3 regions of the Planococcus sp. SE5232 genome follow, and region 2 is predicted to be linked to each of the others. Evidence: riboswitches for the same ligand, from Rfam matches in the RefSeq annotation. Region 2 holds a riboswitch; each other region holds the start of a gene.
What was found. A riboswitch is a leader RNA that binds a small molecule or an ion and turns the genes downstream of it on or off. The one in region 2 is predicted to bind S-adenosylmethionine.

Region 1: it holds a riboswitch for S-adenosylmethionine, as region 2 does, so the genes downstream of both, ACRC6Q_RS13230 (phosphoadenylyl-sulfate reductase) here and metK (methionine adenosyltransferase) in region 2, are expected to answer to the same signal.
Region 3: it holds a riboswitch for S-adenosylmethionine, as region 2 does, so the genes downstream of both, ACRC6Q_RS02490 (methionine ABC transporter ATP-binding protein) here and metK (methionine adenosyltransferase) in region 2, are expected to answer to the same signal.

Annotation. Positions count from the first base shown of each region.
Region 1 covers NZ_JBOGCP010000003.1:428,232-432,483, reverse strand. The annotation lists gene ACRC6Q_RS13245 (SLC13 family permease) at 1-532, shown strand, start outside; gene cysC (adenylyl-sulfate kinase) at 544-1,146, shown strand; gene cysQ (3'(2'),5'-bisphosphate nucleotidase CysQ) at 1,146-1,961, shown strand; SAM riboswitch class I at 2,097-2,213, shown strand; gene ACRC6Q_RS13230 (phosphoadenylyl-sulfate reductase) at 2,704-3,417, shown strand; gene cobA (uroporphyrinogen-III C-methyltransferase) at 3,504-4,252, shown strand, end outside.
Region 2 covers NZ_JBOGCP010000006.1:101,228-105,479, forward strand. The annotation lists gene ACRC6Q_RS17570 (iron-containing alcohol dehydrogenase) at 1-798, shown strand, start outside; gene metK (methionine adenosyltransferase) at 850-2,058, opposite strand; SAM riboswitch class I at 2,261-2,373, opposite strand; gene pckA (phosphoenolpyruvate carboxykinase (ATP)) at 2,816-4,252, shown strand, end outside.
Region 3 covers NZ_JBOGCP010000001.1:528,078-532,329, reverse strand. The annotation lists gene ACRC6Q_RS02495 (methionine ABC transporter permease) at 1-529, opposite strand, end outside; gene ACRC6Q_RS02490 (methionine ABC transporter ATP-binding protein) at 519-1,532, opposite strand; SAM riboswitch class I at 1,601-1,705, opposite strand; gene ACRC6Q_RS02485 (carbon-nitrogen family hydrolase) at 1,757-2,545, opposite strand; gene ACRC6Q_RS02480 (pyridoxal phosphate-dependent aminotransferase) at 2,632-3,795, shown strand; gene lepB (signal peptidase I) at 4,235-4,252, opposite strand, start outside.

The sequences.
Region 1 (4,252 bases), on a different contig from region 2:
TGTCGGTTGGCTGAGCATGTTCAAAGCCATGGCATTGGCAGTGCTGATTTTGCTGGTGACCAAATCAATTTCAATGGAAGACGCTAAAAACGATGTGCAGTTTAATGTACTGCTGCTGATTGCCAGTGCATTCGGAGTTGGGGCAGCTATGACCAAAACGGGTTTGGCACAATGGGCGGCAGACGGGCTGTTGGCAATCGGCCAGCCATTCGGCCTGCTGGCCATTCTGATTTTAGTGTATCTGCTGACCAGCATCTTTACAGAATTGATCACCAATAGTGCGGCGGCGGTCCTGATGATTCCAATCGGCATCGAAATGGCCAGCAATCTGCAGCTTGACCCAATGGGCTTTGCCGTCATTATCGCCATTTCCGCATCCGCCAGTTTCATCACGCCAATCGGTTATCAGACCAATTTGATCGTCTATGGACCGGGTGGCTATAAATTCACAGATTACGTCAAAGTAGGGACACCCCTTAGTATTCTAGTCATGTCGGTTACCATTGGAATCGTCTACTATTACTGGTTTTAGGAGGAGAAAAAATGAGCAAATCAACGAATATCGTTTGGCATGAATCGAGTGTTACAAAAGAAGATAGACAGAAATTGAATAATCACAAAAGCGGGGTCCTGTGGTTTACGGGGTTATCGGGCTCAGGGAAATCGACGGTATCCGTTGCCTTGGAAAAAGAAATCCACGCACTTGGAATCCGTACCTACCTATTGGATGGGGATAATGTCCGCCACGGGTTGAATAAAAACCTGGGATTCAGTCCCGAAGACCGCACTGAAAATATCCGGCGGATCGGTGAAGTCGGAAAGCTGATGAGCGATGCCGGGGTATTGACTTTGACCGCATTCATTTCTCCGTATCAGGAAGACCGCGATCAAGTCCGTGCGCTGCTTGAAGAAGATGAGTTTATCGAAATTTATGTGAAGTGCAGTGTGGACGCTTGTGAAGCACGCGATCCGAAAGGCCTTTATAAAAAAGCCAGAGCCGGAGAAATCAAAGGGTTTACCGGCATCGATGCACCCTATGAAGAACCGGTGAAACCTGAAATCGTCATTGAAACCGATAAGCAGTCACTGGAAGAATCGGTTCAAGTGATTATCGATTATTTGAAGAAAACAGGCTACTTGGGCTAATGGCAAGTGGCATTGACCTGAATCGACTGCTCGAAATCAGCCTCTCCGCAGGCCGGGAAATCATGGCGGTTTATGGACAGGAACTGACTGTTGAGGCAAAATCGGACGATTCGCCGCTGACGATTGCAGATCAGCGGTCTCACCGCGTAATTGATGCAGGACTGAAGAGCGCCTATCCGGAAATACCGGTGCTGAGCGAAGAGGGCAGTGAAATTCCTTATGAAGAACGGAAAAACTGGAAGCGGTTTTGGCTTGTGGATCCACTCGACGGCACCAAGGAATTCATCAAACAGAACGGCGAGTTTACAGTCAACATCGCATTAATAGAAGGAAACTATCCTGTTCTCGGCGTTATTTATGTGCCGGCGACCGATGTATTCTATTTTGGTGAAGACAATGAGGGCGCCTATAAATTGGAAGATGCTTCTGCTGAAAGGTTTGAAAACGTTGATGTACTGCGCGAAAAAAGCATTTCCTTATCTGCTGAAAAAACGGGGGATATAACCCGGATCGTCACGAGCCGCTCCCATATGTCGGCTGAAACACATGAATTTATTGAACGGCTGAATAATGAAGGGCAATCGATTGAGCGTGTATCGGCTGGTAGCTCTCTGAAATTTTGTCTAGTGGCCGAAGGGCAGGCGGATTATTACCCGCGCTTTGCGCCGACGATGGAATGGGATACGGCTGCCGGACAAGCGATTGTCGAAGCGGCAGGCGGCCTCGTGCAATGCGCCAAAGATCAAAGCCGGTTTTCCTATAACCAGGAAAGCCTCACAAATGGCTGGTTTTTGGCAGCAGGGAAGAACTCATGATTTCGAAGAGCCGAGAAATGAAGAAAGAAAAATAACCCGAGTAAATAAATGATATTTTCAGAGTTTTATTGACAGTTATCTTTTATTGCTTTAGTATTTAGACAAATCATAAAACCTAGTAAACTTATAAGGTATTTCTTATCATGAGAGGTGGAGGGACTGGCCCTTTGAAGCCTCGGCAACAGCTTTAGTCTTTGACTGGGGATAATGTGCCAATTCCAGCAGGTCCCGAACGGATCTGGAAGATAAGAAGACAGGCTTGCTGCAATTGCGCATTGGCTCCCTCTCTTCTTGTTCTATTGGAAGAGAGGGTTTTTATTTATATTTTTTGGTGGGAAATTCATTGTCTTGCTTTCGAAGAAATCGCTTCAGGCGGACGCTTTCCGCGGGCACGTCTTCTGCCGCTTCCCTCGCGTTGCTCAGTCCAGTGGCTCCAGCCCGTGTCGCTCTGTCGCTTTGCTCCGTCACTGCTCCCGCAGGAGTCGCCGCCTTTCTCTCTTTCTTCTAGGCGATATGCATAAAAATAAAGAGTCGAAATTATCATCTCTAATTAAGATATGGAGCAAAACAGTGGAGACTCCCGCGGGATAGCGAAGTGTCGAAATCCACTCGGGCGTTTAGCCCGAGTTAGTTCGGCGCAAGCCCGTAGGAAAGCGGAGCTGATTTGCGGAATATCCAAGTACAATAATATTTATTGAGAATGCTTAATTTATTTTATGAAAGTTTGAAGGAGGAAGTTAGGATGAGCCATGCTGTTTCGTACGAGCAATTTACTGGAGATCCATTTAAGGACCTGGCACCGACCGATACGCTGAAAGGTGCCGCTGATATTCTGGAATGGGCCTATGATTCCTATGGAGAGAATATTGTCTATGCCTGCAGCTTCGGAGCGGAGGGCATGGTATTGATCGATCTTATTTCCAAGGTGAAAAGCGATGCGGAAGTGGTGTTCCTGGACACCGACGTCCACTTCGACCAAACCTATGAATTGATTGAGCGGGTCAAGAAACGCTACCCGAAATTGAACATCCGCATGAAAAAACCGGAATTGACGCTGGAGGAGCAAGCCAGCCAGTTCGGCGATGAACTGTGGAACAGCCAGCCGGATAAATGCTGCGATATCCGCAAAGTCAAACCGCTTGAACAGACCCTTTCCGGCGCACAGGCCTGGATTTCCGGCCTCAGAAGAGAGCAGTCGGCAAGCCGCAGCAAAACGGATTTCATCAATAAAGACAACCGCTTCAAATCCGTTAAGGTTTGCCCGCTGATCCACTGGACATGGGACGATGTTTGGCAGTATATCCAATTGAACGGCCTTGAATATAATATTTTGCACGACGAAGGTTATCCAAGCATCGGCTGCAAGCACTGTTCGTTTGCCGTGACAACGGATGGAGACAGCCGCGACGGAAGATGGAAAGGTTTTGCGAAAACTGAATGTGGCCTGCATACATAATGTGGCCAGCAGGATGATGGAAATCAACGATCAGAAAATGGCGGAATCTTCGTTTCTCTGGTTAAAAAAAGGAGTCTAGGAAGCTTATGAAAAAAGTTTATTTAGTTGGTGCAGGTCCAGGCGACCTTGATTTGATTACAGTGAAAGGGTTGAAGGCCATTCAGAAGGCCGATGTCATCCTTTATGATCGCTTGATAAACCAGGAATTGCTGGACGAAGCGAAAGAACATGCCCAATTGATCTATTGCGGCAAAAAACCCGATAACCATTCATTGAAACAGGAAGAAATCAACGAGCTGCTGTGCCGGTTTGCGCTGCAAGGAAAAATCGTAACACGCCTGAAAGGCGGCGACCCTTTTGTTTTTGGGAGAGGTGGAGAAGAAGCGGAAGCACTGGTGGACCATAATATTCCGTTTGAAATTGTTCCGGGAATCACAGCGGGGATCGCGGCGCCAGCCTATGCAGGAATCCCGGTCACCCACCGCGATTACAGTTCGTCCGTAGCTTTTATTTCAGGGGTCAGCAAAGTCGGCGTCGATCAGGATGAATACTGGGAACATGTCGTTAAAAGTATGGATACATTGTGCATCTATATGGGCGTCAGCAAGCTTCCGGAAATCTGCGGCCGTTTGATGCGCCATGGATTGAAACCGACGACACCGATCGCCTTGATTGAATGGGGGACGACAGAACGGCAGCGGACCGTTACTGGAACGCTTGAGGACATTGTCCGAAACGCCAAGGATTTCGAGAACCCATCGATGATCGTTGTGGGAGAAGTGGTCCGCCTGAGAGACAAATTGCAATGGTATGAGCAGCTGCAGGACGAACAGCA
Region 2 (4,252 bases):
GCACAATTCATCCCGATTCCGCATATCGCTGTTCCGACGACAGCCGGAACCGGTTCGGAAGTATCGCCGATTGCGGTCATCTACAACGAAGAAAAAAGGATTAAGACGAATATCATCCACCCTTTTATCAGCGCCAATATGGCCGTGCTGGACCCGGATCTGACCCTTGGTCTGCCGCCATTCATTACGGCCTTCACCGGCTTTGACGCATTGACCCATGCCATTGAAGCTTTGATGTCGCCTACAGCAACCGGCTTTACCGATGCCTATGCGCTCCAGACCATTCGGATGTTCGAAAAGAACATCGTTGAAGCTGTACAAAACGGCAGCAATGTCAAAGCGCGCATGGAAATGCTGCAGGCCAGTACCATGGGCATCACCGCCTTCAGCTTCGCGCTGAACGCCATTCCAGTCCATAATCTGGCACATGCCTACGGGGCACTTTACCGTATACCGCACGGCCTCGCGAATGCCGTTTTCCTGCCCCATGTCATTGAAATGATTCCGGCGCTGTACTTGCCGAAAATCGATCAATTGGCGCAGGCCCTGAATCTGGATATCCGCAATAAATCTCCACAAGCTCTACTCGAGGAAGTGGTCGAGAAAATCCGCAATCTGCAGGAGCAAGTCGGTTTGCCGAAAGATTTCTCGAAATTCGAGATTCCAGAGGATTCACTGCAGACCACTATTGCCGCAGTCCAATCAGATCCGGCAGCCATGAACTTCCCATTGCCAGCTGAATTGATTGAAGCCATCGGAAAGCGTGTCGACAAACTGCAGACAAGCTCCACTTCATAAGAAAAGGACGACCGGGCATCGCTGCCCGGTCGTCCTTTTTTCTTTTCAATTTTAAATGCCGGCTTGAACGCCAGCTTGTTCTTTCAGGATAGCGGCTTTGTCTGTACGCTCCCAAGGAAGATCGACATCCGTACGGCCGAAATGTCCGTAGGCTGCAGTCTGCTTGTAGATCGGGCGGCGAAGATCAAGCATTTTGATGATTCCGGCAGGACGCAAATCGAAGTTCGCGCGTACCAAATCGTCCAATTTGTCTTCATCGACTTTGCCGGTACCGAATGTATCAAAAGCGATGGAGACGGGATGTGCCACACCAATTGCATAGGCCAATTGCACTTCGCATTTGTCTGCTAGGCCAGCCGCTACGATGTTTTTCGCTACATAACGGGCCGCATATGCTGCTGAACGGTCCACTTTTGTGGCGTCTTTACCGGAGAATGCTCCACCGCCGTGGCGAGCATAGCCACCGTAGGTATCCACGATGATTTTGCGGCCAGTCAAGCCCGCATCTCCCTGAGGTCCGCCAATTACGAAACGCCCAGTTGGGTTGATGAAGTATTTAGTATCTTCATCGATCCATTTTGCTGGAACGACTTCATTGATGACGTATTCTTTGATATTGCGTTGAATCTGCTCAAGCGTTACTTCCGGGTGATGCTGAGTAGAGATGACAATCGTATCCACGCGAAGGGGTTGATTGTTTTCATCATATTCAACAGTCACCTGCGTTTTGCCATCCGGACGCAAATACGGAAGAATTTCTTCCTTGCGTACTTCAGCCAAGCGGCGCGCCAATTTATGTGCCAATGAAATCGGCAACGGCATCAATTCTTCTGTTTCGTTGTTAGCATATCCGAACATCAACCCTTGGTCGCCTGCTCCGATATCATCCATTTCTTTATCTGTCATTTGGCCTTCACGTGATTCAAGTGCCACGTTGACTCCTGCAGCGATATCCGGTGATTGCTCATCAATTGCTGTAAGAACTGCACTTGTTTCTGAGTCGAAACCATATTTAGCGCGTGTGTATCCGATTTCTCTTACGGTTTGTCTAACGACTTTCGGGATGTCCACATAAGTGGAAGTGGTGATCTCCCCAGCTACTAAAACAAGTCCTGTCGTGACGGTCGTTTCGCACGCAACACGCGCATTTGGATCCTCGGTTAAGATAGCGTCCAAAATAGCATCTGAGATTTGGTCACAGATTTTATCCGGATGTCCTTCTGTTACTGATTCTGAAGTAAATAATCGACGGTTTTTCAAAAAATGTTCCTCCTTATATCCTGCGAGATTGCTCTCGAAATTGATACGGTACTCGTTTCCCATGTCAAGTCCGTTCCAGACAAAAGCCGGATTGAACTTCAAGCCGTTTGTGGCCTTTCACACGAGGATTAAGGGCATTCCATAAAAAAATCCCTTCACTCATTCATCATGAGGAAAGGAGAATCATCATAAGCACCTTTCACTCTTATCATCCAAGGCCTGTAAGCCTTGTTTCAGGTTTGGCACCATCACTGCAGTTGCAGCAGGTTGCCGGGTTTCATAGGGCCTGTCCCCTCCACCAGCTCGGAATAAGAGTATCCGTTCAATTTTTCATCATACGGAAATAGCACCTGGATGTCAACGTTTTTGATCAAAAAAAAACTAAAGCAGTTTATGGTAGTTAAGAATTCAGCGTTTTGTCTGGCAAAGATGACAACTCCTGCATGTGCCCGGTCATTCTCACTTTAATCGTGAAGCTATCAGGTTTATATAGTACAACTTATATAAATTCAGACCTACTGATTAACAGATTAAAAACTGTAGAAAAAATAGTGGAATCCGGACTGCAAAAGCTCTCATCCCACGTTTCCCTAAGTAATGGCTAATAGATTTTTCCCTATTATAGAAACCTGATTTAATATTTTTTGAATTCTGCAATGGATTAGTATAGACTAATAAACCTAATGTGTTATACTAATGAACGAATATACATCCTCCCCATCGCTATGGGAATAACAGAAAAGGAAGGTACATATATATGACTTCAGTGAACTTTGCAAACGATTTGAAGGATCTTTTAACTGGCCAAAATGTACATGTTCAATTATCAGTGCCACAATTAGTGGAGGCAGCAACATCCCGCGGCGAAGCGGTATTGACTCGGGAAGGCGCTGTAACAGCGGAGACTGGCAAATACACAGGCCGCTCACCGAAAGACAAATACATGGTGGAAGAAGAAAGTTCTAAAAACAAAGTCGACTGGGGCAATGTGAACCGTCCGATTTCCAGCGAAGTGTTTGAAAAACTATACGCTAAAGTCATCAAGCACTTAAAAGAAAAAGATGCGCTTTTCGTATTCAAAGGATTTGCAGGAGCAGACCACGAATCTCGTGTGCCGATCCAAACAATCAATGAATACGCGTGGCATAACCTGTTCGCCCACCAATTGTTCATCCGCCCGACGGCTGAAGAATTGAAAACGCATGATGCTGAATTCACTGTAGTCTATGCACCTACATTCAAAGCAGACCCTTCAGTGGACGGAACAGCTTCTGAAACCTTCATCATCGTGTCGATGGAACAACGCATCATTTTGATCGGGGGGACTGAATACGCTGGCGAGATGAAGAAATCCATCTTCTCAATCATGAACTACCTATTGCCTGAAAGAGGCATCCTACCGATGCACTGTTCAGCTAACGTTGGACAAGATGGCGATGTTACCTTGTTCTTCGGTTTATCCGGTACTGGCAAAACGACTTTGTCGGCTGATGGTGACCGTAAACTGATCGGTGATGACGAGCACGGCTGGTCCGATAACGGCGTCTTCAATATTGAAGGTGGCTGCTACGCAAAAACCATCAACCTGTCGCGTGAAAACGAACCACAGATCTACGACGCCATCCGTTTCGGTTCAGTTCTTGAAAACGTCGTAGTGGATCCTGACACGCGCATCCCGGATTATAATGATGATTCATTGACAGAAAACACACGCGCTGCATACCCGATGCAGGCAATCGACAATATCGTGGATCCTTCAGTTGCGGGACACCCGAAAACGATCGTCTTCCTGACAGCGGATGCTTTCGGCGTCCTGCCTCCTATCAGCAAGCTGACAAAAGAGCAGGCAATGTACCACTTCCTAAGTGGCTACACATCGAAATTGGCTGGTACGGAACGCGGCATCACGTCTCCTGAAGCAACATTCTCGACTTGCTTCGGTTCACCGTTCCTTCCACTGCATGCAACCGTGTACGCTGAAATGCTCGGCAATAAAATCGATGAGCACGGCGTTCAAGTCTTCCTTGTCAACACTGGTTGGACTGGCGGCGTATACGGAGTCGGAAGCCGCATGAAGCTTTCTTACACACGGACAATGGTTCGCGCTGCCATCAAAGGCGAATTGAATGACGTTCCGACTGAAAAAGAAGCATTCTTCGGCCTTGAGATTCCTGTAGAGGTACCGGGAGTTCCA
Region 3 (4,252 bases), on a different contig from region 2:
CTCCGCCACCTACCACACCAGCCATCGCCGAGTAGGCGACCAAGCTGATGATGGTCAATGTCACACCTTGGATGATGCTCGCTTTCGCTTCAGGCAAAAGAACGTCTTTAATGATCATCCATGGGGTTGCACCCACTGCAATCGCTGCTTCGATGACGCCTTTATCAATTTCACGGAGTGAGTTTTCCACAATCCGTGCGAAAAAGGGAATGGCAGCAACCGATAAAGATACACTGGCCGCAATCGGGCCGATTGTTGTTCCTGTGATCAATTTCGTCAACGGGATGAGTGCCACCAATAGAATGATGAATGGAATGGAACGCACGATGTTAACAATAAAGCCGATCACCGCATTGACCGGCCGATTTTCAAGAAACAGGCCGCGGTCTGTAATGAATAATAAGATTCCAAGTGGCAGCCCAACAATCAGCGCGACAGCTAAAGAAATTCCGATCATCGTCAATGTCTGAAAGAAGGCCGTCTGTATTTCTGGCCACAATTCAATAATCCGTCCCCATTCAATGCCCATTCGGAATCACCTCCACAATTGCTGATCTGCTTTCCATATACTTCAATGCGTCCATGACGGCGGTAGAAGTACCTTTCAACTCCATGATGAAAATGCCGAGAGGCTGTTCCTGAATATACTCGATCGCTCCGTGCAAAAAGTTGCCTTTTACCGGGTAATTCTGCAGCATATCGGAAATCACGCCTTCTCCGGCCACGCCGCCTTTAAACAGCACTTTCACCAGTGTGCCTGTAAATTCGCTCAAAATATGCTCTGGTACATTGAACGATACGACACTGGATATGAATTCCTTGGTCAATTCCTTTTGTGGATCTGCAAAAATATCATATACCTGGCCTTCTTCGATGACGCGTCCCCCTTGCATGACGGCCATGCGGTCACAGATTTCCTTGACGACATTCATTTCATGCGTGATGAGGACAATCGTGATATCCAATTTACGGTTGATGTCTTTCAACAAACGCAAAATGGATAAAGTCGTATTCGGGTCAAGGGCGGAGGTAGCTTCATCGCACAGCAGAACGGCCGGATTGTTGGCAAGTGCCCGTGCGATGCCGACGCGTTGTTTTTGCCCGCCGCTCAATTGTGCCGGATAAACATCCCGCTTGTCGGATAAACCGACCATTTCGAGCAGCTCTTCCACCCGCGTTTTAATGTTTTTTGCAGGAGTTCCTGCTGCGCGAAGCGCAAAAGCGATATTGTCGTAAACCGTCTTTTGGCTGATCAGATAAAAATGCTGGAAAATCATGCCGATTTTCAACCGGGCTTTTCTCAGCTGATCTCCGTTCAGTTGGGTTAAATCGTTGCCATCTACCGTCACACTGCCAGAGGTCGGCCGTTCCAGCAGGTTGATGCATCGGATCAGCGAGCTTTTTCCGGCACCTGAATAGCCGACGATCCCGAAAATCTCGCCTTTTCCGATATCCAATGATACATTGTCCACTCCGGTGATTGTGCCATGCTTAGTTGTGTAGGTCTTCGTCAATTTCTCAATCTGTATCATAGCGTCCTCCCGGCAATAAAAAGATGCCTCTTTCATCAAGAAAGAGACATCGAAAATTTTAGTTTCTCGACTTATCTTCCAGAACATTTGCATGTTCCGTTGGATTTGGCACCTTCCCAATCGGGGGTTGCCGGACGTCATAGGGCCTATCCCTCAGTCTCTCTTGATAAGTTTACGTTATTTGATTAAATTTTATGTTACAGGCATTAATTACGAGTGTCAATCTACTTTTTGAATTTTTCGTACAATTTATCGCGGCGGTCTTCAAAAACCGGTATTCGCTTCCGGACTTCTTCCACTTCATCCAAATCGATATCGATATAAGCGACGCCTTCATCTTTTTTCATGTCGAGACGGACTTCTCCCCATGGAGCAATTGCCATCGTGCTTCCCCCAAACTCGTTGTTTGGATCGCTGCCGATGCGGTTTACTGCCACAATAAAGCATTGGTTCTCGATCGCTCGCGCCTGCAGCAGGATGCGCCAATGATCAATTCGTGCCTCCGGCCATTCAGCTGATACAAAAATTAGTTTTGCACCATTCAGTGCCTGCGCGCGAATCCATTCAGGGAAACGGATATCGTAGCAAATGACTCCGCCGTAAACGGTATTTTCCAACTCGAATGTACCCAGTGAATCTCCTTCTTCAAGATGGATATGCTCATCCATCAAGCAAAAGCGATGCGCTTTATCATATTCCGAAATAAGCTCTCCATTTTTGTCGACGACATACATCGTGTTATAGAAACCACCGTTCTTTTTCGTCGAAACAGATCCACCGACAATATTGACCTTGTGTTCTTTCGCAAAACTCTTCAGCAACTCCACGGTCCGGTTCGTGCTGTCTGCAAGTGTATCAAGCTCTGTCAATGCGTATCCCGTATTCCACATTTCGGGCAGGACAATCGTTTCCGCTCCACCTCCGGCCGCTTCCTTCAAATAGTCCATGACCCGCTGATAATTCAGTTCCGGTTCTCCAAAAGCGATATCCATCTGAACGCATGCAATTTTCATATGTTTCTCCTCCACTAGACAAGTTACCTACAACTCTATAAGATTTGGGGTAGATGTGCAATTATTTCGAAAACAAGGAGAATTATATGGAATTTTCAAATCGCCTGCAAAACCTGCCTACACAATTTTTTACTTCATTGGTTGCTAAAACGAGTAAAGCCATCGCCGAAGGACGCGACGTCATCAACCTTGGCCAGGGCAATCCTGACCAGCCGACGCCCGACCATATCATCAAGGCACTGCAAACCGCAGCGGCTGATCCAAAAACACATAAGTATTCCCCTTTTCGCGGCATTTCCGAGCTGCGCCAGGCTGCAGTGGATTTCTACAAACGCGAATACGGCGTGGACATCGACCCTGACCTTGAAGTAGCCATTCTGGCTGGAACAAAAGTCGGGCTTGTCGAATTGCCACTGGCCTTGTTGAATCCACAGGATCTCCTGCTGCTGCCGGACCCTGGCTATCCGGATTACCTGTCCGGGGCTCCACTCGCCGATATCGACTATAAACTGATGCGGCTCAATCCAGAAAATGGCTATTTACCGGATTACGGTGAAGTGCCTGAATCTGTTCGCTCGCAAGCTAAGCTGATGTATTTGAACTACCCGAACAATCCGACAGGCGCAGTGGCCAATAAAGACTTCTTTGATGAGACTGTCGCTTTTGCAAAAGACAACGGCATTGCCGTCGTCCATGATTTCGCTTATGGCGCAGTTGGTTTCGAAGGAAAGAAACCGGTGAGCTTCCTGCAATCCGAAGGGGCCAAAGAAGTCGGCATCGAGATGTATACTTTATCTAAAACGTACAATATGGCCGGCTGGCGCATTGGATTTGCTGTCGGACATTCGAAAATGATCGAAGCCCTGAACCTGATCCAGGACCATCTATTCGCCGGTCTGTTTCCCGCCGTCCAGTTGGCTGCCGCCAAAGCTTTAAGTGCTGATCAGCAATGTGTGGATGACTTAGTGGCTCTCTATGAAAAACGCCGCGATGTCCTGGTCAAGGAATGTTCGCGCATCGGCTGGGAAATCGAAGCGCCTCAAGGCTCTTTTTTCGCCTGGCTGCCGGTTCCAGAAGGCTTTACCAGTGTCGAGTTCGCTGATTTCCTACTTGAAAAAGCGGATATTTCAGTTGCTGCAGGTAGCGGGTTCGGTGCTGGCGGAGAAGGATTTGTCCGCGTTGGATTATTGGTTGATGAAACCCGTATCACCGAAGCGATAAACCGCATTGAAAAATTGAACCTATTTTAACTCAAAAAGACAGCTTCCCTTTTTTCGGGCAGCTGTCTTTTTTGATGCAAGTTGAACAAATAATTTATAACAGAAAAAAATCTACTATGGATATTCCACAAACCAGCTCCGCGTTCCTACGGGCTTGCGCCGAACTAACTCGGGCTAAACGCCCGAGTGGATTTCGGCACATCGCTATCCCGCGGGAGTCTCCGCTGGTTTGTTCCATATCCTGGTTAGTTGTTTAATGACGCTTAGAAGAATGAAAGTCGGTGAAGGGCAAAGATGTTCTCCTTTATCGCTTTGTTGCTTCGTTCGTGAAAAGTGTCCGTCTAAAATACAGGATCCGGTATGAATACGATGAAATGAGTATTCAATCTTGGAATGACATAAATATTCTTTTGTCTACACACTTAGACAGCTGTCTTTTTTCGATTTTGGAGCAATCGAGCATTCTCCATCATTCCACAATCCCGAT